3 regions of the Streptomyces sp. NPDC016309 genome follow, and region 1 is predicted to be linked to each of the others. Evidence: riboswitches for the same ligand, from Rfam matches in the RefSeq annotation. Region 1 holds a riboswitch; each other region holds the start of a gene.
What was found. A riboswitch is a leader RNA that binds a small molecule or an ion and turns the genes downstream of it on or off. The one in region 1 is predicted to bind thiamine pyrophosphate.
Positions count from the first base shown of each region.

Region 1 (7,106 bases):
GGTGCCGCACCGGTCGTGGTGGAGGTCGAGCACGGTGTGGTCCGGGTGCGGGACCGGGGCGCCGGCTTTCCCGAGCACCTGCTGGCGCACGGGCCCCGGCGGTTCCAGACCAGCGCGGTGGGCAAGGGGCTGGGCCTGGGCCTGACCATCGCGGCGGGCCAGGCCCGGGTGCTCGGCGCGCGGCTGGTCTTCACCAACCCGGAGGGCGGCGGGGCCTGCGCCGTACTGGACCTGTCGGCGTCGGTACGCGACGCCGCACCGGACCACCCGCCGGGCCCCGCCCGCGACCGCACGCCGGGCCACCCGCCGGACGCGCCGTCCCGGGGGTGAGCCCCCCGGCGGCCGGGCGGCGGCCCGTCAGTCCAGGACCACCACCTCGTCGGCGGTGAACGTCACGCCCACCACGGCCCCTTCGGCGGGCGCGTCCCGCAACGGGCACTCGGCCTCCAGGACGGGCCCGGTCTCCGGGCGGAGCCGTACCGCCACGTGGTGGCCCCGGAAGGTACGCCCCTCGGCCACGCACCGCAGCCCCTCGGCGGGGTCGCCCATCCGCACGCCCGCGGGCCGCACCAGGACCCGGGCGGTGCCCTGCGGCGACCCGGCCGGCACCGGGACCTTGCCCCACGCCGTGTCGGCCGCCTCGCCGCTCACCGTCGCCGCCACCACGTTGTCGAAGCCCAGGAAGCGGGCGACGAACGCGGAGGCCGGGCGCTGCCACACCTCCAGCGGCGTCCCGCTCTGGGCGATGCGCCCGTCCCGCATGACGACCACCCGGTCGGCGAGCGCGAACGCCTCGCCCTGGTCGTGCGTGACGGCCAGCACGGTGGTGCCGAGCCGCCCGAACAGCCCCCGCAGCTCGACCACGAGCCGTTCGCGCAGCCCCCGGTCGAGCTGGCCGAGCGGTTCGTCCAGCATCAGCAGCCGGGGGCTCGGGGCCAGCGCCCGCGCGAGCGCGACGCGCTGCTGCTCGCCGCCGGACAGGGCGGCGACGGCCCGCCGTTCGGCGCCCGGCAGGCCCACGAGGTCCAGCAGCTCGGTCACCCGGGCGGCCTGTTCCTTCCGCGACGCGCCGCGCATCCGCAGCCCGAACGCCACGTTCCCGCCGACGTCCCGCTGCGGGAAGAGCTGGTGGTCCTGGAACATCAGCCCGACGCCCCGCCGGTGCACGGGCACGCCCGCCTGGTCGGCGCCGTCGAGCAGGACCCGGCCCCCGTCCACCGGCTGGAGCCCCGCGACCACCCGCAGCAGGGTCGACTTGCCGCTGCCGCTCGGGCCGAGCAGGCACACGATCTCGTGGTCGGCGACGTCCAGCGACACCGCGTCCACGGCGACGCGGGATCCGAAGCGTACGGTCACGTCCTGAAGAGCGAGCATGGTCACAGCTCCCCGGACCGGTCGACGCGGATTCGTTCGAGCAGCAGCAGGGCCACCGCGCACACCACCATCAGGATCGTCGAAAGGGCCATGGCCTGGCCGTAGTTGAGGTCGCCGGGCCGCCCCAGCAGGCGGGCCACCGCGACCGGGAGGGTCGGGTTGTCCGGCCGGGCGATGAACACGGTGGCCCCGAACTCCCCCAAGGAGACGGCGAACGCGAAGCCCGCCGCCACCAGCAGCGCCCTGCGCACCAGCGGCAGGTCCACCTCGCGCCACACCCGCCACGGCGAGGCGCCGAGGACCGCCGCCGCCTCGCGCAGCCGCGCGTCCACCGCGCGCAGCACCGGCAGCATGGTCCGGACCACGAAGGGGACGCCGACCAGGGCCTGGGCGAGCGGCACCAGGATCCACGAGGAGCGCAGGTCGAGCGGCGGTTCGTCCAGGGTGATCAGGAACCCGAAGCCGACGGTCACGGCGGACACCCCGAGGGGCAGCATCAGCAGCGCGTCGAAGCCGCGCACCAGCCGTCCCGGGCGCCGGGTGAGCGCGGCGGCGGCGAGCCCGCCGACCAGGAGCGCGATCGTGGTCGCGGCCAGGGCGTACTCCAGGGAGTTGCCGATGGCCTCGACCGGCGGGACGAGGAACGTGCCGCCGCCGGCGTCCGCGTCCTGGAGCGCCCGGTAGTAGCCGAGCCCGCCGGCGAAGGAGCGCTGGACGAGCACCCCGAGCGGCAGCACGAGCAGCAGCGCCACGGTGAGGAGCACGCTGCCGAGCAGGGCCCACTGGCCGGCACCGCGCGGCCGCCGGGCGGTCAGGCCGGCGTCCACCAGCCTCAGCGCGCTCTCCCGCCTCCGTACCGTCCGGGCGTGGACGGCGAGGACGGCGCCGACGGCGGCGAACTGCACCAGCGTGAGCACCGAGGCCGTCGGCAGGTCCAGTAGCTGGGCGGTCTGCCGGTAGATCTCCGCCTCCAGCGTGCGGTACGCGGGCCCGCCGAGGATCTGCACGATGCCGAAGGAGGTGTACGTGAAGAGGAAGACCATCAGCGCGGCGGCGGCCACCGCGGGCCCGAGCGCGGGCAGCGTCACCCGCCGCCAGGCGCCGAAGCGCGAGGCGCCCAGCACCCGCGCGGCCTCCTCCTGGCGCGGGTCGAGCTGCGCCCACAGGCCGCCGACCGTCCGGACGACGACCGCGTAGTTGAAGAAGACGTGGGCGAGGAGGATTGCCCACACGGTCGTGTCGAGCCGGACGCCCCACAGCTCGTCGAGAAGCCCGCCCCGGCCGAGGAGCGCGAGGAAGGCGGTGCCGACGACGACGGTCGGCAGCACGAACGGCACGGTGACGACCGCCCGCACGAGCCCCCTGCCGGGAAAGTCGAAGCGGGCGAGGACGTACGCCCCGGGCAGGGCAATCAGCAGGGTGAGCGCGGTGGAGGCGAGTGCCTGCCAGGTGGTGAACCAGAGCACGTCGAGGATGTCCGGACGGCCCAGCACGTCGCCGAGCCGCCCGAGCTGCCAGACGCCGTCCTCCGTCCTCAGCCCGCGCCCGACGATGGCGACGACGGGGTAGGCGAAGAAGACGGCGAAGAACGCCACGGGCAGGACCATGAGCCCCGCCCGCAGCGCACCGCCCGTGCGGGTGGTTACTTCAGGACGAGCGAGGACCACGACTGGATCCACCCGTCGCGCTTCTGGGCGATCTTCTCGGGGGCGACGGTCCGGGCGTCGGCCACCTTCACCCCGTGCTTGGTGAACAGTGCCGGGAGCACGGCGTCCTTGGCCACCGGGTTCACGAACATCTGGAGCGGCATGTCCTCCTGGAACCGCTTGCCGATCAGGAAGTCGATCAGGGCCTTGCCGCCGTCGGGGTTGCCGGCGCCGTTCAGCAGACCCGCGAACTCGGTCTGCCGGAAGCACGTACCGGTGGAGACGCCGGTCGGCGCCTCGGCCGGCTGCGGCTCGGAGTAGAGCACCTCGACGGGCGGGCTGGAGGCGTACGACACCACGAGCGGCCGGTCGCCCTTGGCCTTCTTGCCGCCGGCCGAGCCGGAGAACTCCTGGTTGTAGGCGAGCTCCCAGCTGTCGACGACCTTCACGCCGTTGGCCTTGAGCTTCTTCCAGTAGTCCTGCCAGCCGTCGTCCCCGTACGCGGCGGCCGTGCCGAGCAGGAAGCCCAGGCCGGGTGAGGAGCGCTCGGGGTTCTCGACGACGAGGAGGTCCTTGTACGCGGGCTTGGCGAGGTCGTCGAAGGTCTGCGGCGGCGCCAGCTTCTTGTCCGCGAAGTACTTCTTGTCGTAGTTGACGCAGATGTCACCGGTGTCGACGGGCGTGACCCGGTGCTTGTCCTTGTCGAGCTGGACGGCGTCGGGGACCCGGTCCAGGCCCTTGGCCTCGTACGGGTCGAAGAGGCCGCTGTCGAGCGCGCGGGACAGCAGGGTGTTGTCGACGCCGAAGAAGACGTCGCCCTGGGGGGCGCCCTTGGTGAGGATCGCCTTGTTGACGGCCTCGCCCGCGTCGCCGCTCTTGAGGACCTTGACGGTGTAGCCGGTCTGGCGGGTGAACTCCTTCAGGACGGCCGGGGAGGCGTTGAAGGAGTCGTGGCTGACGAGCGTCACGGTCTTCGACGTCGTCCCGCCGTCGGCGGCGTCCTTGCCGGACTCGCCGCCGCAGGCGGTGAGCGCGGTGGCGCCCAGCGCGGCGGCGAGGGCGCCGACCGCGATCTTCTTGGTGGTGCTCACTGAGATTCCTCCTGGGGGTGACCAGGAAGAGACGCGGCCCTGCCCACCGCCATCGGCGGTGGGCAGGGCGCAACAGCTCGAGTAACGACCGAACTTCCTACCCAGAATGACCTGGGCGAGGTTCAGAGGGTCTGCGGCCTGGACGGTTGCCGCACTCTCAGCGCTGTGGCGCTCCCCTGTCGGAATATGCAGATGTGTTCGAGGCCAGACTACAAGCTCACCGCTCGGCGGCCGCGAGCTGTCCACAGGCACCGTCGATCTCCTGCCCGCGGGTGTCACGGACGGTGACCGGTACGCCGTGGGAGGCGATGGCCTCGACGAACGCCTTCTCGTCCTCGGGGCGGGACGCGGTCCACTTGGAGCCGGGGGTCGGGTTGAGCGGGATCAGGTTGACGTGGACGCGCTTGCCCTTGAGCAGCCGGCCCAGGAGGTCGCCCCGCCAGGCCTGGTCGTTGATGTCCCGGATGAGGGCGTACTCGATGGAGACGCGGCGGCCGGACTTCTCCGCGTACTCCCAGGCCGCGTCCAGCACCTCCCGGACCTTCCAGCGGGTGTTGACGGGCACGAGGGTGTCGCGCAGCTCGTCGTCGGGGGCGTGCAGCGAGACGGCGAGGCGGCACTTGAAGCCCTCGTCGGCGAACCGGAGCATCGCCGGGACGAGGCCGACGGTGGAGACGGTGATGCCGCGCTGCGACAGTCCGAGCCCGTCGGGCTCGGGGTCGGTCAGCCGCCGGATGGCCCCGACGACCCGCTTGTAGTTGGCGAGCGGCTCGCCCATGCCCATGAAGACGATGTTGGACAGCCGCGCGGGCCCGCCGGGCACCTCGCCGTCGCGCAGGGCGCGCATGCCGTCGACGATCTGGTGCACGATCTCGGCGGTCGACAGGTTCCGGTCGAGCCCCGCCTGGCCGGTGGCGCAGAACGGGCAGTTCATGCCGCAGCCGGCCTGGGAGGAGATGCACATCGTGACGCGGTCGGGGTACCGCATGAGGACGGACTCGACGAGCGTGCCGTCGTGCAGTCGCCACAGGGTCTTCCGGGTGGTGTCGTCGTCGCACGAGATGTGCCGCACGACCGACATCAGGTCCGGCAGCAGCTCCGCGGCCAGCTTCTCCCGCGAGGCGGCGGGGATGTCCGTCCACTCGGCGGGGTCGTGCGCGTACCGCGCGAAGTAGTGCTGGGAGAGCTGCTTGGCGCGGAAGGGCTTCTCGCCGATCGCGGCGACGGCCTCCTTGCGCTCGGCGGGCGTCAGGTCGGCGAGGTGCCGCGGCGGCTTCTTGGCTCCGCGCGGGGCGACGAAGGTGAGCTCTCCCGGTGCGGGGCGTGGCATGACCTGGTACTCCTCAGTGGGGACGAGGCCGCGGTACGTGAGCCGGGAGACCTCACCGGATGATCCCCGCGCGGGCCGCGGGGCCGAAAGGGCCCGCCGCGACCGTGCGACGAGCCCTTCCAGGGTAACCGGACCTCGGTTCAGCCTGTTCCCACGAAGATCACCATGAGCAGCCACACCACGGGCGCGGTCGGCAGGAGCGAGTCCAGCCGGTCCATGATGCCCCCGTGACCGGGCAGGAGCGTGCCCATGTCCTTGATCCCCAGGTCCCGCTTGATCATGGACTCGCCGAGGTCGCCCAGGGTGGCGCTGGCCGCGACGGCCAGGCCCAGCAGCAGGCCCTGCCACCAGGCGCCGCCGTCGATGGCGAACTCCATGCACAGCGCGCCCGCCGCCATGGCGAACGCCACCGCGCCGAGCAGACCCTCCCGGGTCTTGCCGGGACTGATGCGGGGAGCGAGCTTGTGCTTGCCGAAGCGCCAGCCGACGGCGTACGCCCCGGTGTCGCTGACCACGGTGAGCAGCAGGAAGGTGAGCACCCGCCACGGACCGTCGTCGGCGGTGAGCATCATCGCCACGAACGTCGCCAGGAACGGCACGTAGAACGCGGCGAAGACGCCGGCCGTGACGTCCTTCAGATAGCCCTCGGGCGGTTCGGTCATCCGCCAGACGAGCACCGCGAGCGCGGTGAGCGCCATGGCGACCCAGGCGCCCTCGGCGCCGCGCACGTACCCGGCCACCACCATGGCCGCACCGCCGACGGCGAGCGGCACCAGCGGGGCCTTGATGGCCTTGCGCTCCTGGAGGCGGGAGGTCAGCTCCCACAGCCCGACCACGACGGCGACGGCTATCACGCCGACGAACACGGCCTTCCAGATGAACAGCGACGCGACGATCACCGCACCGAGACCGACGCCGACCCCTATGGCGGCCCGCAGGTCGCGGCCGGCCCGCTTCTTCTGCGGACCGGACGGCGAGCCGGGCTGCTCACCGGACGGCGAACCGGAGTGCCGGCCGGAGTGCCGGCCGGGCTGCGGGTCGGGCTGCTCCGGAGGCCGGGGCGCTCCCGACGGCGGGATGGGCATGGGCTCCTGCGGGTTCTCCGGCTGCCGGCGCCGCGGCCGGTGGTGCGGCGGCTGCGGCTGTGGCTGCGGCATCTCGTCGCGGAACGGGGGACCGCTCAGCGGAGCGGTCCCCCGGTCGCGGTCGTCCTGGTCTCCGCCGGTGTCTCCACCGGCGGGAACGTCGGGCACGATGGGCATGGGCCGAGTCTGCTGTGCCTCATGCCCGTCGTGGGCGGGACCCGCCGGGGCTGCCGGAGCGAACCCCGGGTGGTACCCCTGGTCGGGCGGACCCCATGGACCGCCTGCCGGCGGGGCCCCCCAGGAAGAGTCGTTCATCAGACCTCGAGCAGCTCGGCTTCCTTGTGCTTGAGCAGCTCGTCCACCTGCGCGACGTACTTCGCGGTGGTGTCGTCGAGCTCCTTCTCCGCGCGGCGGCCCTCGTCCTCGCCGACCTCGCCGTCCTTGACGAACTTGTCGATCGTCTCCTTGGACTTGCGGCGGACCGAGCGGATCGAGATCTTGGCGTCCTCGGCCTTGCCCTTGGCGACCTTGATGTACTCGCGGCGGCGCTCCTCGGTCAGCTCGGGGAACACCACACGGA
Region 1 is NZ_JBIBSG010000013.1:76,947-84,052, reverse strand. It holds gene ACF068_RS28055 (sensor histidine kinase) at 1-330, shown strand, start outside; gene ACF068_RS28050 (ABC transporter ATP-binding protein) at 358-1,374, opposite strand; gene ACF068_RS28045 (ABC transporter permease) at 1,377-2,981, opposite strand; gene ACF068_RS28040 (thiamine ABC transporter substrate binding subunit) at 3,017-4,111, opposite strand; TPP riboswitch at 4,188-4,299, opposite strand; gene rlmN (23S rRNA (adenine(2503)-C(2))-methyltransferase RlmN) at 4,329-5,441, opposite strand; gene ACF068_RS28030 (phosphatidate cytidylyltransferase) at 5,582-6,841, opposite strand; gene frr (ribosome recycling factor) at 6,841-7,106, opposite strand, start outside.

Region 2 (7,106 bases), on a different contig from region 1:
CGTATCTGCAGTTCCTCCGGGAGCGCAACATGTCGGTGGGTCTCTACGCGCTCGACGCCGGGCAGCTCGATCCGCAGCAACCGCACAAGGAGGACGAGGTGTACCTCGTCGTCAGCGGGCGCGCCTCGATCACGGTGGGGACGGAGACGACGCAGGTGGGACGGGGCAGCGTGGTGTACGTGCCGGCCGGGGTGCCCCACAAGTTCCACCACATCACCGAGGACCTGCGCGTGATGGTGGTGTTCTCTCCACCGGAGAGCTGACCCCGCGGCCCGTCGGGGCCGGGGTTCCCTAGGGGGAGGATCAGGGGAGAGCGGGGGGCCGCGGCGGTCCGCGGCGGGTCCCCGGCACCTAGCATCGAAGGTGTCCAACGCATGGACGATCACCCGAGATGAGGTAGGCACAATGGCGTCGGTTCAGCAGGTTTTCGCGGGAATGCCCTGGTGGGTGAAGTGGATCGCCGTACCGGTCATCGCGCTGGTGGTCTTCGGCGGGCTGATCGGGACCGTGATCAGTGTGGTGATCGGGCTGCTGTTCAAGGTGCTCGTGTTCGCGGTGCTCGTGGGTGGACTCATCTACGTCGTACGGAAGTTCATGTCCTCCTCGACGTCCCGCGGGGACTGGTGAGAAAGACCTTCCGCACCGGTCCCTCCCTCGCTCGGGCGCCGTTCTGACACTGGCGTACGAAAGACGCGGCCACCCACCCCGACGGTCACCCGTCCATAAGCCCGGCCATTAGCCCGCGCGGGGGAACGGCCATGGCGAAACCTCACCCCGAACGGAGGCTGCCATTAGAGTGGCGAGTCTCCGCTGCCCTTGGAATCCAGGGGTTTACGAACGCCCTACCAGCGGTTTGTACGACTGAATGGGGCGAAACGCCTGGGGGTGACCTTTGGCCACGGCACCGCATTCCCCTGCCCCTACTCGAACCCCTCTCTCCGCACCTCCCCGCACCGCGCCGCCGACCCTGATCGGCTCCGTGCAGCGGGCGCTCAGGCTGCTGGAAGCCGTGGCCGGCCACGCCGCCGGTGCCCCCGCCAAACAACTGGCGCGGGAGACGGGCCTGCCGCTGCCCACCGCGTACCACCTGCTGCGCACCCTCACGCACGAGGGCTATCTGCGCCGGGAGGACGGGGTGTTCGTCCTCGGGGAGGCGGCGACCCGGCTGGCGAGCGGCGGAGCTCTGCAGAATCGTCGCAGCAAGATCGAGAATTCGCTGGCGCAGTGGCGCGACGCCATCGGCGTCCCGGTGTACTTCGCGCTCTACCGGGACGGCGAGATCGAGCTGGTCGCGGTCTCCGACACGCCCGCCGCGCCGGCCGTCGACGAGTGGGCCGACTTCCGCGAGACCGGCCACGCCCACGCCATCGGCCAGTGCCTGCTCGGCCAGCTGGACGAACCGGCCCGCAAGGACCACCTGGCCCGCCATCCCGTGCTGCCCATCACCCCGTACACCGTCCGTGACAGCCGGGCGATGCTGGACCGGCTGAGGTCCGCGCCGGGGGCGCAGCCGGTCATCGAGCGCCAGGAGTACGCCCTCGGCACGGTCTGTGCGGCCATCCCCATTTCGGCGGGTTCCACCGCCGCCACGATGGCCGTCTCCGTACCCTCCCACCAGGAGAAACGCCTGCTGCCCGCAGTCGACCGGCTGCGCGGGGAGGTGGGGAAGCTCTTCAGCTCGCTTGCTTTCTCTATCAGTATCTGAAAACTCACTCCTTGTGGTCCTGTAATGCTTACAGGACGATTACGTCAAGAGGCCGGCACGGATCATTCCCGGCCGTTTTTCCAGCCGCATTCCTCACCGATCTTCATCAGCTGTTGTTCACCACTGCTTCATCCATTGCGGGGTACATGATGCGCGAGTCGGTTCAGGCCGAAGTCCTGATGAGCTTCGTCGTCTCCGAGGAGCTCTCCTTCAGGATTCCGGTCGAGCTGGGGTACGAGACAAGGGATCCGTTCGCGGTCCGGATGACGTTCCACCTGCCCGGCGACGCGCCTGTGACCTGGGCGTTCGGCAGGGAGCTGCTGCTGGACGGCATCAACGGGCCGAGCGGTGAAGGCGATGTGCACATCAGACCGACCGGACCGGAGGACCTGTCCGACGTCAGCATCCGGCTTCAGGTCGGCGGCGACCGGGCGCTGTTCCGGTCCAGCGCCCCACCCCTGGTGGCCTTCCTCGACCGGACGGACAAGCTGGTGCCGCTGGGACAGGAACGCACGCTCGGTGACTTCGAGGACCACCTGGAGGAGGCCCTCGGCCGGATCCTCGCCGAGGAGAACGCCGGCTGATCGCCGCTGACCGCGACCGCCTCCACCGGCCGGCCCGCCGGCCGACCGGCCTGCCGGACTACCGCTTGCGCCGCCGGCCCCGGCCCCCACCGCGGGGCGCCGGCGCCGTCCCGGCGGCCGGCCGGTCGGCCGAGACGACCATGGCGGCCAGCGCGGTGGTGACCGGTACGGAGGCCACCAGACCGATCGAACCCACCAGAGTCCGCACGATTTCCACGGCGACCAGTTCGCTGTTGGCGACCGTCCCCACGCTGCTCTGGGCGATCGAGAAGAGCAGCAACAGGGGCAGCGCCGCCCCCGCGTACGCGAGCACCAGAGTGTTCACCACCGAGGCGATGTGGTCGCGGCCGATACGGATGGCGGCCCGGTACAGGGCGCGCGGCCCCATGCCCGGGTCCGCCTGGTGCAGTTCCCACACCGCCGACGTCTGGGTCACCGTCACGTCGTCGAGCACACCGAGCGAACCGATGATGACCCCGGCCAGCAGCAGCCCGGACATGTCGATGTCCGGGTAGAGGCCGTGGATCAGGCCCGTGTTGTCGTCGGTGTTCCCGGTCAGCGACGCCCAGTCGATGAACAGCGATCCCAGCAGACCGATCAGCAGCAGGGAGATCAGCGTTCCCAGCACCGCCACCGAGGTACGCGCGGTCAGGCCGTGACAGCTGTAGAGCGCGATCAGCATGATGGCGCTCGACCCGATCACCGCCACGACCAGCGGGTTGGAGCCCTGGAGGATGGCGGGCAGGATGAACATCGTGAGCACGGCGAAGCTCACCGCCAGGGCCACCAGCGCCATCACCCCGCGCATCCGGCCCACGACCACCACCACCAGCGCGAAGATGCCGGCCAGCAGCAGCATCGGCAGCTTGCGGTCCACATCGGTCACCGAATACTGCAGGTCGCGCGGGGCGTCGGGGGCGTAGGCCACCACCACGCCCTGTCCCTGCTCGAGTTGGCGCGAGGCGTCGGGCTGCACGACCTCGACGAACCGACGGCCCTTGTCCTTACCGGTGGTGACCTCGATGGTCGCCTTGGCGCACTGCCCCTGCTGGGAGTTGACCGCCTCACGCCCCTCGGGCGTGGTGGTGTCGCCGGTCGGCGGGACCTGCGCGGCGTTCACGTCCTTGCAGTCCACCCGGTCGACCCGGACCACCGTGCCCTGCTCGGTCTGCCGGTCGAAGCCGACACCCGTCCGCTCGTGCTCCGGGGCTCCGCCGGGCCACAGCACCGCGAGGCCCACCAGCACCGCCGTCGCGAAGGGGATGAGCACTGCCGCGATGACCTTGCGCAGGTGTAGCGAGACGGGCGCGGCGGGCCCGTGGGCGTGCGCGTGGCTGTGGGTATGCCCATGTGCCTGTCCGGTCGGTTCGGGGGACTGCTGCGAGGAAGTCACCGACCGATCATCGCAAGAACGACGGGGGCCCTCTGTTCAGCGTGGCCGGGAGGGCGCTAGCGTGGTGGCACCTTTGCACACGCGGGAGCTCGGAGCACCGGGCTGAGAGGGCGCTGACCTCCGTACGAGGAGTACGGGAACCGCTGCGTCGACCGCCGAACCTGTTACCGGGTAATGCCGGCGTAGGGAGTAGGTCACGATGACCGTTCAGGACGCACGCACGCCTGCCTCGAACCAGAACGACGAGGCTGGGAAGTCCATCGGCTGGCACAAGGGGTACATCGAGGGCAGCCGCCCCGACCTCCGGGTGCCGGTCCGCAAGGTGCACCTCACCAACGGCAAGGACGTCACGCTGTACGACACGTCCGGGCCGTACACCGATCCGAACGTCGAGACCGACGTCCGCCGCGGTCTGCCGCCGCTGCGCGAGAACTGGATCATCGGCCGCGGGGACACAGAGGAGTACGCCGGCCGGCCCGTCCGTCCCGAGGACGACGGGATCAAGCACACCGCGCCGCGCGGCGGGCTGCGCAACCTCGACGCCGTCTTCCCGGGCCGTCCGCGCCAGCCCCGCAGGGGCCGTGACGGCCAGGCGGTGACGCAGCTCGCGTACGCCCGCAGGGGCGAGATCACACCGGAGATGGAGTACGTCGCCCTGCGCGAGAACGTCTCCCCCGAGGTTGTCCGCGAGGAGATCGCGGCCGGGCGCGCGGTGCTGCCGGCCAACGTCAACCACCCGGAGATCGAGCCGATGATCATCGGCAAGCGGTTCCTGGTGAAGGTCAACGCCAACATCGGCAACTCGGCGGTCACCTCCTCCATCGAGGAGGAGGTGGAGAAGATGACCTGGGCCACCCGCTGGGGTGCCGACACGGTCATGGACCTCTCCACCGGCCGCAACATCCACACCACCCGCGAGTGGGTGCTGCGCAACTCGCCCGTGCCGATCGGCACCGTGCCGCTCTACCAGGCCCTGGAGAAGGTCGACGGCAAGGCCGAGGAGCTGACCTGGGAGATCTACAAGGACACGGTCATCGAGCAGGCCGAGCAGGGCGTCGACTACATGACCGTCCACGCCGGTGTGCTCCTGCGGTACGTGCCGCTGACCGCGCGCCGCAAGACCGGCATCGTCTCCCGCGGCGGCTCGATCATGGCCGCGTGGTGCCTGGCGCACCACAAGGAGTCGTTCCTGTACGAGAACTTCGAGGAGCTCTGCGAGATCCTCGCCGCCTACGACGTGACGTACTCGCTCGGCGACGGCCTGCGGCCCGGCTCGATCGCGGACGCCAACGACGAGGCGCAGTTCGCGGAGCTGCGCACGCTCGGCGAGCTGAACCGGATCGCCAAGCGGCACAACGTGCAGACGATGATCGAGGGCCCGGGACACGTCCCGATGCACAAGATCAAGGAGAACATCGACCTCCAGCAGGAGATCTGCGAGGAGGCGCCCTTCTACACGCTGGGCCCGCTGACCACCGATGTGGCGCCCGCCTACGACCACATCACCTCCGGCATCGGTGCGGCGATGATCGCCTGGTGGGGCACGGCGATGCTCTGCTACGTCACGCCCAAGGAGCACCTGGGCCTCCCCAACCGGGACGATGTGAAGACCGGCGTCATCACCTACAAGATCGCGGCTCACGCGGCGGACCTCGCCAAGGGGCACCCCGGAGCCCAGGAGTGGGACGACGCCCTGTCGGACGCCCGGTTCGAGTTCCGGTGGGAGGACCAGTTCAACCTGGCCCTCGACCCGGACACCGCCCGGGAGTTCCACGACGAGACGCTGCCGGCCGAACCGGCCAAGACCGCGCACTTCTGCTCCATGTGCGGACCGAAGTTCTGCTCGATGAAGATCTCGCAGGACATCCGCCGGGAGCACGGCGGCGACCTCAAGGAGCAGGAGATCGAGGCCGGAATGGCGGAGAAGTCCGCGGAGTTCGCCGCGGCCGGTAACCGCGTCTACCTGCCGCTGGCGGACTGACGACCGCCGGTGCCCCGGCACGTCCCGGTGGAGCGCCGGCCTGTTTCACGTGAAACGTCAGTTCGTTTCACGTGAAACAGGCGCCGGCGACCTCAGTCCGGCCGGCGACCTCAGTCCGGCTGGTGCTCCGGACCGCCGAAGTCCGGGCTGCTGAAGTCGGGGCTGGTGAAGGTGGGACGAGCGCCTCCGCCACCTTCGCTGGGACTGGAGAAGTCCGGCCCGCTGTAGCCCACCTTCGGAATCCGGTCGACATGGCGCGGGGGCACTTCCGACAGCGGATCGGCGCTGGGATCGGCCAGGGCGTTCCGCAGGAACGGCAGGATGCCCCGTTCGAGCAGCGCGTGCCGCCAGGCCTCTCTGGCACGGCCGACCTCGTCGGGCAGCTCCCCTTCCGGGTCCCGCGCCGGTACCTGGGTGGAGCTGTTGCGCAGTGCCGTGATCAGCAGACCGATCGCGGCCGCCAGGATGCCGGCGGCCGTCACCGCCCCGAAGAACCAGCCCGCGGTGAGCAGTGAATCGGCGAAGGCGGGTGCCGGGTCCAGCATCTTCAGGACGTAACCCACCAGCAGGAAGATGATCGCGGCGGTACCGGCCAGAACCGGTGCCAGCACGGTGACGATGACGCCGACCCCGGCGCCCGGACCTCCATCGGCCTCGTCGCCCGCCGAGGCCAGGACGGAGCCGAGGGCGGAGACCCCGCCGGGCGTGCGCGCGTCCTCGCGCACCTTGACGAAGTGGTCGTACTCCGCGGCGGCGGCCGCGGATATCAGCGCGGTGGCGTTCAGGGCCAGGGTGCGCAGTTGCTCGGTGTTGAGCCGCTGCCCGATCCCGGACAGATCCGGTCGGTCGTGCGCGGTGCGCAGCGCGTCGTCGAGGATGCGCTCGTATTCGGCGCGGTCCTCGGACAGCAGGTGCGGAGCGCTTTTCATGTGCATCCCCCGATGCTCCGTGAGCCCTGTTTGCCCGCGTAGAACGGGCGCCCGGGCAGAAACGGAGGAGAGCCTGCTACGGAAATACCGATGGTAGAGCCGTTACGGCGGGGGGTGACAGAGGATTTCCGGAAATCGCCTGGCCCGGTTGCGCTGCGTGATGTCTCAGTCGGGCAGCGGGAGTTGGACGACCAGTAGCTTTCCGGCCATGGTCACACCGCCGTCCATGGCGATCGCGAGCCCGTCCGCGTACACGTGCGGTCCCTCGACCGTCGGGCCGGAACCGTCCTCGCCGTCCTCGGAGCCCACTTCGCCCAGCAGATACGGAATGGGGCTGTGACCGTGGACGACGCGCCGGCCGCCGTAGGCCGCCAGCAGCTCCTGCACGGCCGTGGGGCCGCCCTCGTCGCGGAAGGCGAAGCGCTTGGTCATCTTGCGGAACAGGTCCCAGCACTCGTCCGCGTCGTTGCGGGTGAGGATCTCGTGGACGGTGTCGTTGACGTCCTCGATGGTC
Region 2 is NZ_JBIBSG010000011.1:85,002-92,107, forward strand. It holds gene ACF068_RS26210 (cupin domain-containing protein) at 1-263, shown strand, start outside; gene ACF068_RS26215 (DUF5326 family protein) at 406-627, shown strand; gene ACF068_RS26220 (IclR family transcriptional regulator) at 980-1,705, shown strand; gene ACF068_RS26225 (SsgA family sporulation/cell division regulator) at 1,855-2,289, shown strand; gene ACF068_RS26230 (YibE/F family protein) at 2,348-3,682, opposite strand; TPP riboswitch at 3,754-3,888, shown strand; gene thiC (phosphomethylpyrimidine synthase ThiC) at 3,882-5,663, shown strand; gene ACF068_RS26240 (hypothetical protein) at 5,774-6,598, opposite strand; gene ACF068_RS26245 (metallophosphoesterase) at 6,758-7,106, opposite strand, start outside.
Region 2: linked by a shared signal. The riboswitch ahead of thiC (phosphomethylpyrimidine synthase ThiC) and the one ahead of ACF068_RS28040 (thiamine ABC transporter substrate binding subunit) in region 1 are both predicted to bind thiamine pyrophosphate.

Region 3 (7,106 bases), on a different contig from region 1:
GGCCGCCGTGGAGGCGTTCGCCGACCGGATGGTCGAGGCCGCCGCCGCTGCCGTGCCCGGCCTGCGGGAGCGGCTGCTGTGGCGGGTGGTGCGCACCCCGGCGGACACGTTCCGGGAGACGGGCGTGTACCAGGTGCCGGGGCCGGCGCTGGCGGGTGCGCGGGGCGCGCTGCTGCCCGCCGCGAACCCGGGGCCCGTCGGCGGGCTGTACTTCGCGGGAGGCTGGGCGCATCCGGGCGGCGGGCTGGCGCACGCCGGGATGTCGGGCGCGCTGGTGGCGGGGCTGGTCGTCGAGGGCGCGGACTTCCGCGGCTCCCGGTAGCGGCGGCCCGGGGCCACCGCGGCCCCGGCCGTGCGCCGGGCCGGCCGGAGGCGAGCGCCGGTCAGTAGCGGTAGGGGTCGCCCTGGCCGGGGTCGTAGCCGTACGGCGACTGCTGCGGGGGCTGGTCCTCCCCGTCGCGCTGCTGCGGCACCCACACACCGCCGGGCGGGGTCTCCCTGCCGTACTGGCTCGTGTAGGGGTCGGCGGTGTACTGCGGCTGTGCGCCGTAGCCGATGTCGTAGGGCGCGGTGCCGACGTACGGGTCGGAGTAGGCGGCGTAGCTCTGCTCGCCGGTGCCGTAGTCGTACGTGGCGGTCGTGGCGTAGGTGCCCTGCTGGTCGTAGCCGGTGGGGGCGTAGCCGCCGAAACCGCCGTCGTAGGCGGCCGCCTGGGCGGGCTGGGGGGCGGGGGCGGGCTCGCCGTAGGGCTCGCTGTAGACGCCGTACTGCCCGGTCTCGTCGGGCAGCGGCTCGGGGGCGTAGACGGCCGTGGACTCGGCGGCCGCCGGCTCCCGCTCGTCGTCGTAGGCGAGGCCGGAGACCTCCAGGGTCGGCCCGGCGGGGGCGGCGGCCCCGGCCTTGCGACGGCGGCTGGCGCCGGGGCGGCCGCCGATCGCCCAGCCGGTGGAGAAGCCGCGCCGGAAGGAGAGCGTGACGCAGGTCTGGCCGATCGCGAAGGCGATCGCGCCCGCCGCGATCACGGGGACGGACGGCAGCAGCACGCCGAGGACCACGCCCAGGAAGCCCGCGAAGGCGAGCAGCCGCCAGCGCAGCCGGGCCTTGTACTGCAGGAGCACCTCACCGAGCAGCCACAACGCGACGATGCCGAACGCGATGTAGAGGACCGTCCAGCCCATGCCCGCCCCTCTCATGCGGCCTCCCGCCCCGGGAGGTGGCGGGTACGGCCGGTCAGGACTGCTCGTGCAGTCCGAGATTCTCGTAGATCTCGAGCGTCGCCGTGGAGTTGTTCAGCGTGATGAAGTGCAATCCGGGGACGCCCTCGGAGAGCAGCCGCGCGCAGAACTCCGTCGCGTACTCGATGCCAATGGAGCGTACAGCGGCCGGATCGTCCTTGACGGCGAGGATCCGCTCTTTCAGGTCGGCCGGGAAGTGGGCGTTGCTGAGCTGGGCGAACCGTTCGATCTGCTTGACGCTGGTGACGGGCATGATCTCGGGGATGATCGGCGTCTCGCAGCCCCTGGCCGTGACCCGGTCGCGCAGCCGCAGGTAGTCCTCCGGCTGGAAGAACATCTGGGTGATCGCGTAGTCCGCGCCCGCCCGGCACTTGTCCACGAAGTGCCGGATGTCGGTCTCCCAGTCGGTGGAGCGGGGGTGCATCTCGGGGAAGGCGGCGACGCCGACGCAGAAGTCGCCGGACTCCTTGATCAGCCGGACCAGATCGGCGGCGTACCGCACGCCCCGGGGGTTGGGGACCCACTCGCCCATCGGGTCGCCGGGCGGGTCGCCCCGGACGGCGAGGATGTTGCGGATGTCGGCGTCGGCGTACTGGCCGATCATGTTCCGCAGTTCGGCGATCGTGTGGTTGACGGCGGTGAGGTGCGCGACCGGGGTGAGCGTGGTGTCGGCGGCGATCTCCTGTGTGGCCTTGACCGTCCCGGCCCTCGTGGACCCGCCGGCCCCGTAGGTGACGGAGACGAAGCTGGGGGCCACCGCTTCGACCCGGCGCAGCGCGTTCCAGAGGTTCCGCTCGCCCTTCTCGGTTTTGGGCGCCCAGAACTCGAAGGAGTACGTCGTGCCGGTCGCGAGCAGATCGCGCACCGTCCGTGCGCGGTCCGTCCTGGTGGAAGGTGTGCCAAGGGCCATACGGGCAGGTTAGCCACGGGTCGGGCGTCACCCAACCGGAGCAGGGGGATTTGTCTGCTTTTGCCGGGCTGTTGTCCACCCCTTGGACAGTCGTGGACACCCTGGGCCGGCGACGGCGGTTCCTAGGCGGAGCGTTCCCGGATCCGCTTCGCCAGGGCCGCGGTGGCCGTGGCGGGGTCGTCCGCCTCGGTGATCGCCCGGACGACGACGATCCGGCGGGCTCCGGCGTCCAGCACCTGGTCCAGGTTGTCCGCGTCGATGCCGCCGATGGCGAACCAGGGGCGGTCCTGGTCCAGCGACGCGGCGTACCGCACGAGGTCCAGCCCGGGCGCGTACCGCCCCGGCTTGGTGGGGGTGGGCCAGCAGGGGCCGGTGCAGAAGTAGTCCACGCCCGGCTCGGCGACCGCCGCGTCCACCTCGGCCTCCGCGTGCGTGGAACGGCCGATCAGGACGTCCTCGCCCAGGATGGCGCGGGCGGCCGGGACGGGCAGGTCGCCCTGACCCAGGTGCAGCACGGCTGAGCCGGCGGCGTGGGCCACGTCGGCCCGGTCGTTCACCGCGAGCAGGGTGCCGTGCCGGCGGCAGGCGTCGGCGAACAGCGCGAGGTGCTCCAGCTCCTCACCGGCCTCCATGCCCTTGTCGCGCAGCTGCACGACGTCCACGCCGGAGGCGAGCACCGCGTCCAGGAACTCGGGCAGGTCGCCCTGCCGCTTGCGGGCGTCCGTGCAGAGGTAGAGCCGGGCGTCGGCCAGTGCGGCGCGTGCGGTGGACATGAGGTGTTCCCCCCGTGGGTGCGGCGGTGTCCGGGCCGGGAGGGCTCCCCCGGCCCGGACACCGCCTGGTGTCGGTGTTCCGCCCGGCCTGCCCGCCGGGCCCTGCCTGGACGTCAGACGGCGAGCGCCTGGGCGCGGCGCTTCACCTCCGTGCCGCGATTCTCGCTGAGCGCCTGCGCGGGCGTGCCCGGCAGGGTCGGGTCGGGAGTGAAGAGCCACTCCAGCATCTCTTCGTCGGTGAAGCCGTCGTCCTTCAGGAGGGTCAGGGTCCCGGCGAGACCCTTCACGACCTTGCCGTCCTTGATGAAGGCGGCAGGCACCTGGAGCGTCCGGTTCTCACCCCGGCGCACGGCGATCAGCTGGCCCTCCTTGACCAGCTGCCGCACGCGCGTCACCTCGACGTCGAGGAGTTCCGCGATGTCGGGCAGGTGGAGCCAGGCGGGGACGAGAGCATCGATCTTTGCGTCAATCTCGGTCACGGGACTAGCGTGCCATCCCGCGCTGACAGCCGGTAGCCGGGCTACGCCGGACCGGCCCGCGCTACCCCCGGGCGGCCGACTTCAGCGGGACGGCCGGGTCCGCGGCGAGCGCGGGGTCCAGCACGGTGCCCGCCTCGATGAGCTTGCGCCCCTGCGCCAGGTCCCGGGGCCGGCCGACGGCCAGCAGCGCCACCAGGGCGCCCTCGCGCAGCCACACCACCGACCAGGCGGCGCCGGCCGGGTCGCCCCGCCACACCATCGTGTCGGCGGTCCCGTGGTGGCCCGCGTACTGGACGAACCGCCCGAACTGCTCGGACCAGAAGTACGGCACCGGGTCGTACGGCCGCGGCGCGTCCCCGACGATGGCGGCGGCCACCGCGCGCGGGCCCTGGAGGGCGTTGTCCCAGTGGTGCACCACCAGCCGCTCGCCGTAGCGGGCGGACGGGAAGGAGGCGCAGTCGCCCACGGCGTACACGTCGGGAGCGGACGTCCGGAGGTGGTCGTCCGCGACGATCGCGCCCTCCGGGCCGAGGGCGACGCCGGAGCCGGCCAGCCAGCCGGTGGCGGGCCGGGCTCCGATGCCGACGACCACCGCCCCGGCGGGCAGCAGCCGGCCGTCCTCCAGGGCGACCTCGCCGGGTTCGACGTGCCCCACGCGCGCGTGCGTCAGGAGCGCGGCGCCGCTCTCCTCGTACCAGGCGGCCATCGGTGCGGCGACCTCGGCGGGCAGCGTCCCGGCGAGCGGCCGGTCGGCGGCCTCGACGACGGTGACCGCGCAGCCGGCCTCCCGGGCGGCCGTGGTGAACTCGGCGCCGATCCAGCCGGCGCCGACGACCACCACGTCGTGCTTCTCCGCCAGGACCGGACGCAGCCGCTCGGCGTCGTCCAGGGTGCGCAGCAGGTGGACCCCGCGCACGCCCTCGGCGCCGGGCAGGGCGAGGGGCACGGCGCCGGTGGCGATGACCAGGACGTCGTACGGGACGGGTCCGGAGGCGGTGTCGACCTCATGGGCGCCGGGGCGCAGGGCGGTCACCTCGACGCCCAGGCGCAGCCCGATGCCGAGCGCCTCGAAGTCCACGTCGAAAGCGGAGCCCTCCGCCGTGCCCAGGAGGACCGCCTTGGACAACGGGGGCCGGTCGTACGGCTGGTGCGGTTCGGCCCCGATCAGCTGCACGGGGCCGGTGAAGCCCTGCTCGCGCAGCGCCACGGCCGTCTGCACCCCCGCCATTCCGGCACCCACGACGACCACGCGCCGCTCTGCTCGCATCCGCTCGTTCACCCGCCCACCTTATGCATCTGACGATTCGTCAGGAAGGGAGCTCCTCCACCACACTGGTGCCGGCGCCCTCCTGGGACTCCCATGCCCAGGTCTCCTCCAGCCGAACGCGCCCGTCCGCCAGTTCCACGACCGTGGACAGGCAGTGCCCCGACGCCGTCCGCCCGTCGCGCTTCAGCTGGACGTACCGAAAGTCGAGACGATCTCCCGTCCGGGTTCCCACCAGGTGCCCGCGCACCACGTCACCGCCCGCGTACTCGGCCCAGACGCGGCCGTCCTCCTCGTGGTACGTGAACCGGGTCGCCGTGCCGACCTGACCGGGAGCCTGGTCCGCCACCGGTGAGAGGACGAGTCCGTCGAGCGACCGCGCCACGGTGAAGCTCCCTTACTGCGGGTTGCCGGCTGGGGTTAGTCTGGCCACCGTAGAGCACTCGCGGGAGCCCGGACGCACCGGGCTGAGAGGGAGGCTGGGACGGCCTCCGACCGTACGAACCTGATCCGGGTCATGCCGGCGAAGGGAGGGGCTGGACGCCCATGCATCCACGTACCACGGGTCCACGTACGACCTCGGACGTCCTCGTCGTCGGGGGCGGCATCATCGGCCTGGTCACGGCCTGGCGGACCGCGCAGCGGGGTCCGCGCGTCACCGTCGTCGACCCCGCGCCGGGCGGCGGGGCGGCGCAGGTCGCGGCCGGCATGCTCGCCGCGGTCACCGAACTGCACTACGGGGAGGAGACCCTCCTCGGGCTCAACCTGGAGTCGGCGCGCCGCTACCCGGACTTCGTCGCCGAGCTCCAGGAGGCGGCCGGCGGGACGGACGTGGGCTACCGCTCCTGCGGCACGCTCGCCGTCGCCCTGGACGCCGACGACCGCGCCCACCTGAAGGAACTGCACGCCTTGCAGCAGCGCTCGGGCCTGGACTCGGAGTGGCTGACAGGCCGCGAGTGCCGGCGCCTGGAGCCCATGCTGGCGCCCGGCGTGCGCGGCGGACTGCGGGTGGACGGCGACCACCAGGTGGACCCCCGGCGGCTGGCGGCCGCCCTGGTCGCCGCCTGCGAGCGGTCCGGGGTGGCGGTCCACCGCGCCCGGGCGGAGCGCCTCGTGGTGACCCGGGAGCGGGCGGCCGGCGTTCTCCTGGAGGACGGCACGGAACTGGCCGCCGGGCAGGTGGTGCTGGCGGCCGGGAGCCTGAGCGGCCGGTTCGGCGGCGTACCGGAGGAGGTGCTGCCGCCGGTACGGCCGGTCAAGGGGCAGGTGCTGCGGCTGTCCGTGCCCCGCGCCTACGCGCCCTTCCTGAGCCGCACGGTCCGTGCGGTCGTACGCGGCAGCCAGGTGTACCTGGTGCCGCGCGAGAACGGCGAACTGGTCGTCGGCGCCACCAGCGAGGAGCTCGGCTGGGACACCACGGTCACCGCGGGCGGGGTGTACGAGCTGCTGCGCGACGCCCACGAGCTGGTGCCCGGCATCACCGAGCTGCCCCTGACCGAGACCCGCGCGGGGCTGCGCCCCGGTTCTCCCGACAACGCGCCCCTGCTCGGCCCCACCGCCCTGCCCGGGCTGCATCTGGCGACCGGGCACTACCGCAACGGGGTGCTGCTGACCCCCGTCACCGGGGACGTGATGGCCGCCGCGCTGACCACCGGGGAGCTCCCGGAGGAGGCCCGGGCGTTCACCCCCGCGCGCTTCCGGTCCGCCTCCCCCGCCCCGTCCCCGTCCCTCTCTCCAGCAGGAGTGTCATGAACGTCTCCGTCAACGGCGAGGCCCGACGGCTCGCCGGCCCCACCACCCTCGACGCCCTGGTCGCCACCCTCACCTCGGCGCCCTCCGGGGTCGCGGCCGCCGTCAACGAGATGGTGGTCCCGCGCAGCCAGTGGACCGGGACGCTGCTCGGCGAGGGCGACCGGGTCGAGGTCCTCACCGCGGTCCAGGGGGGCTGAGCCATGGCCGACGACCGTCTGACCATCGCCGGGACCACGTTCGACTCCCGGCTGATCATGGGTACGGGCGGGGCGCCCAGCCTCGACGTGCTGGAACGCTCCCTGGCCGCCAGCGGCACGGAGCTGACCACCGTGGCCATGCGCCGCCTCGACCCGACCGTGCATGGCTCCGTGCTGTCGGTCCTCGGCCGCCTCGGGATCCGCGTCCTGCCCAACACGGCGGGCTGCTTCACCGCGGGCGAGGCCGTGCTCACGGCCCGCCTCGCGCGGGAGGCCCTCGGCACCGAGTGGATCAAGCTGGAGGTGGTCGCGGACGAGCGGACGCTGCTGCCCGACCCGGTCGAGTTGCTCGACGCCGCGGAGACGCTGGTCGACGACGGCTTCACCGTCCTGCCGTACACCAACGACGACCCCGTGCTCGCCCGCAAGCTGGAGGACGTCGGCTGCGCGGCCGTCATGCCGCTGGGCTCGCCCATCGGCTCGGGGCTGGGCATCC
Region 3 is NZ_JBIBSG010000009.1:94,040-101,145, reverse strand. It holds gene ACF068_RS23005 (phytoene desaturase family protein) at 1-322, shown strand, start outside; gene ACF068_RS23000 (hypothetical protein) at 384-1,178, opposite strand; gene metF (methylenetetrahydrofolate reductase [NAD(P)H]) at 1,231-2,145, opposite strand; gene thiE (thiamine phosphate synthase) at 2,268-2,918, opposite strand; gene ACF068_RS22985 (Rv2175c family DNA-binding protein) at 3,032-3,397, opposite strand; gene ACF068_RS22980 (NAD(P)/FAD-dependent oxidoreductase) at 3,459-4,664, opposite strand; gene ACF068_RS22975 (hypothetical protein) at 4,705-5,046, opposite strand; TPP riboswitch at 5,097-5,210, shown strand; gene thiO (glycine oxidase ThiO) at 5,208-6,413, shown strand; gene thiS (sulfur carrier protein ThiS) at 6,410-6,610, shown strand; gene ACF068_RS22960 (thiazole synthase) at 6,614-7,106, shown strand, end outside.
Region 3: linked by a shared signal. The riboswitch ahead of thiO (glycine oxidase ThiO) and the one ahead of ACF068_RS28040 (thiamine ABC transporter substrate binding subunit) in region 1 are both predicted to bind thiamine pyrophosphate.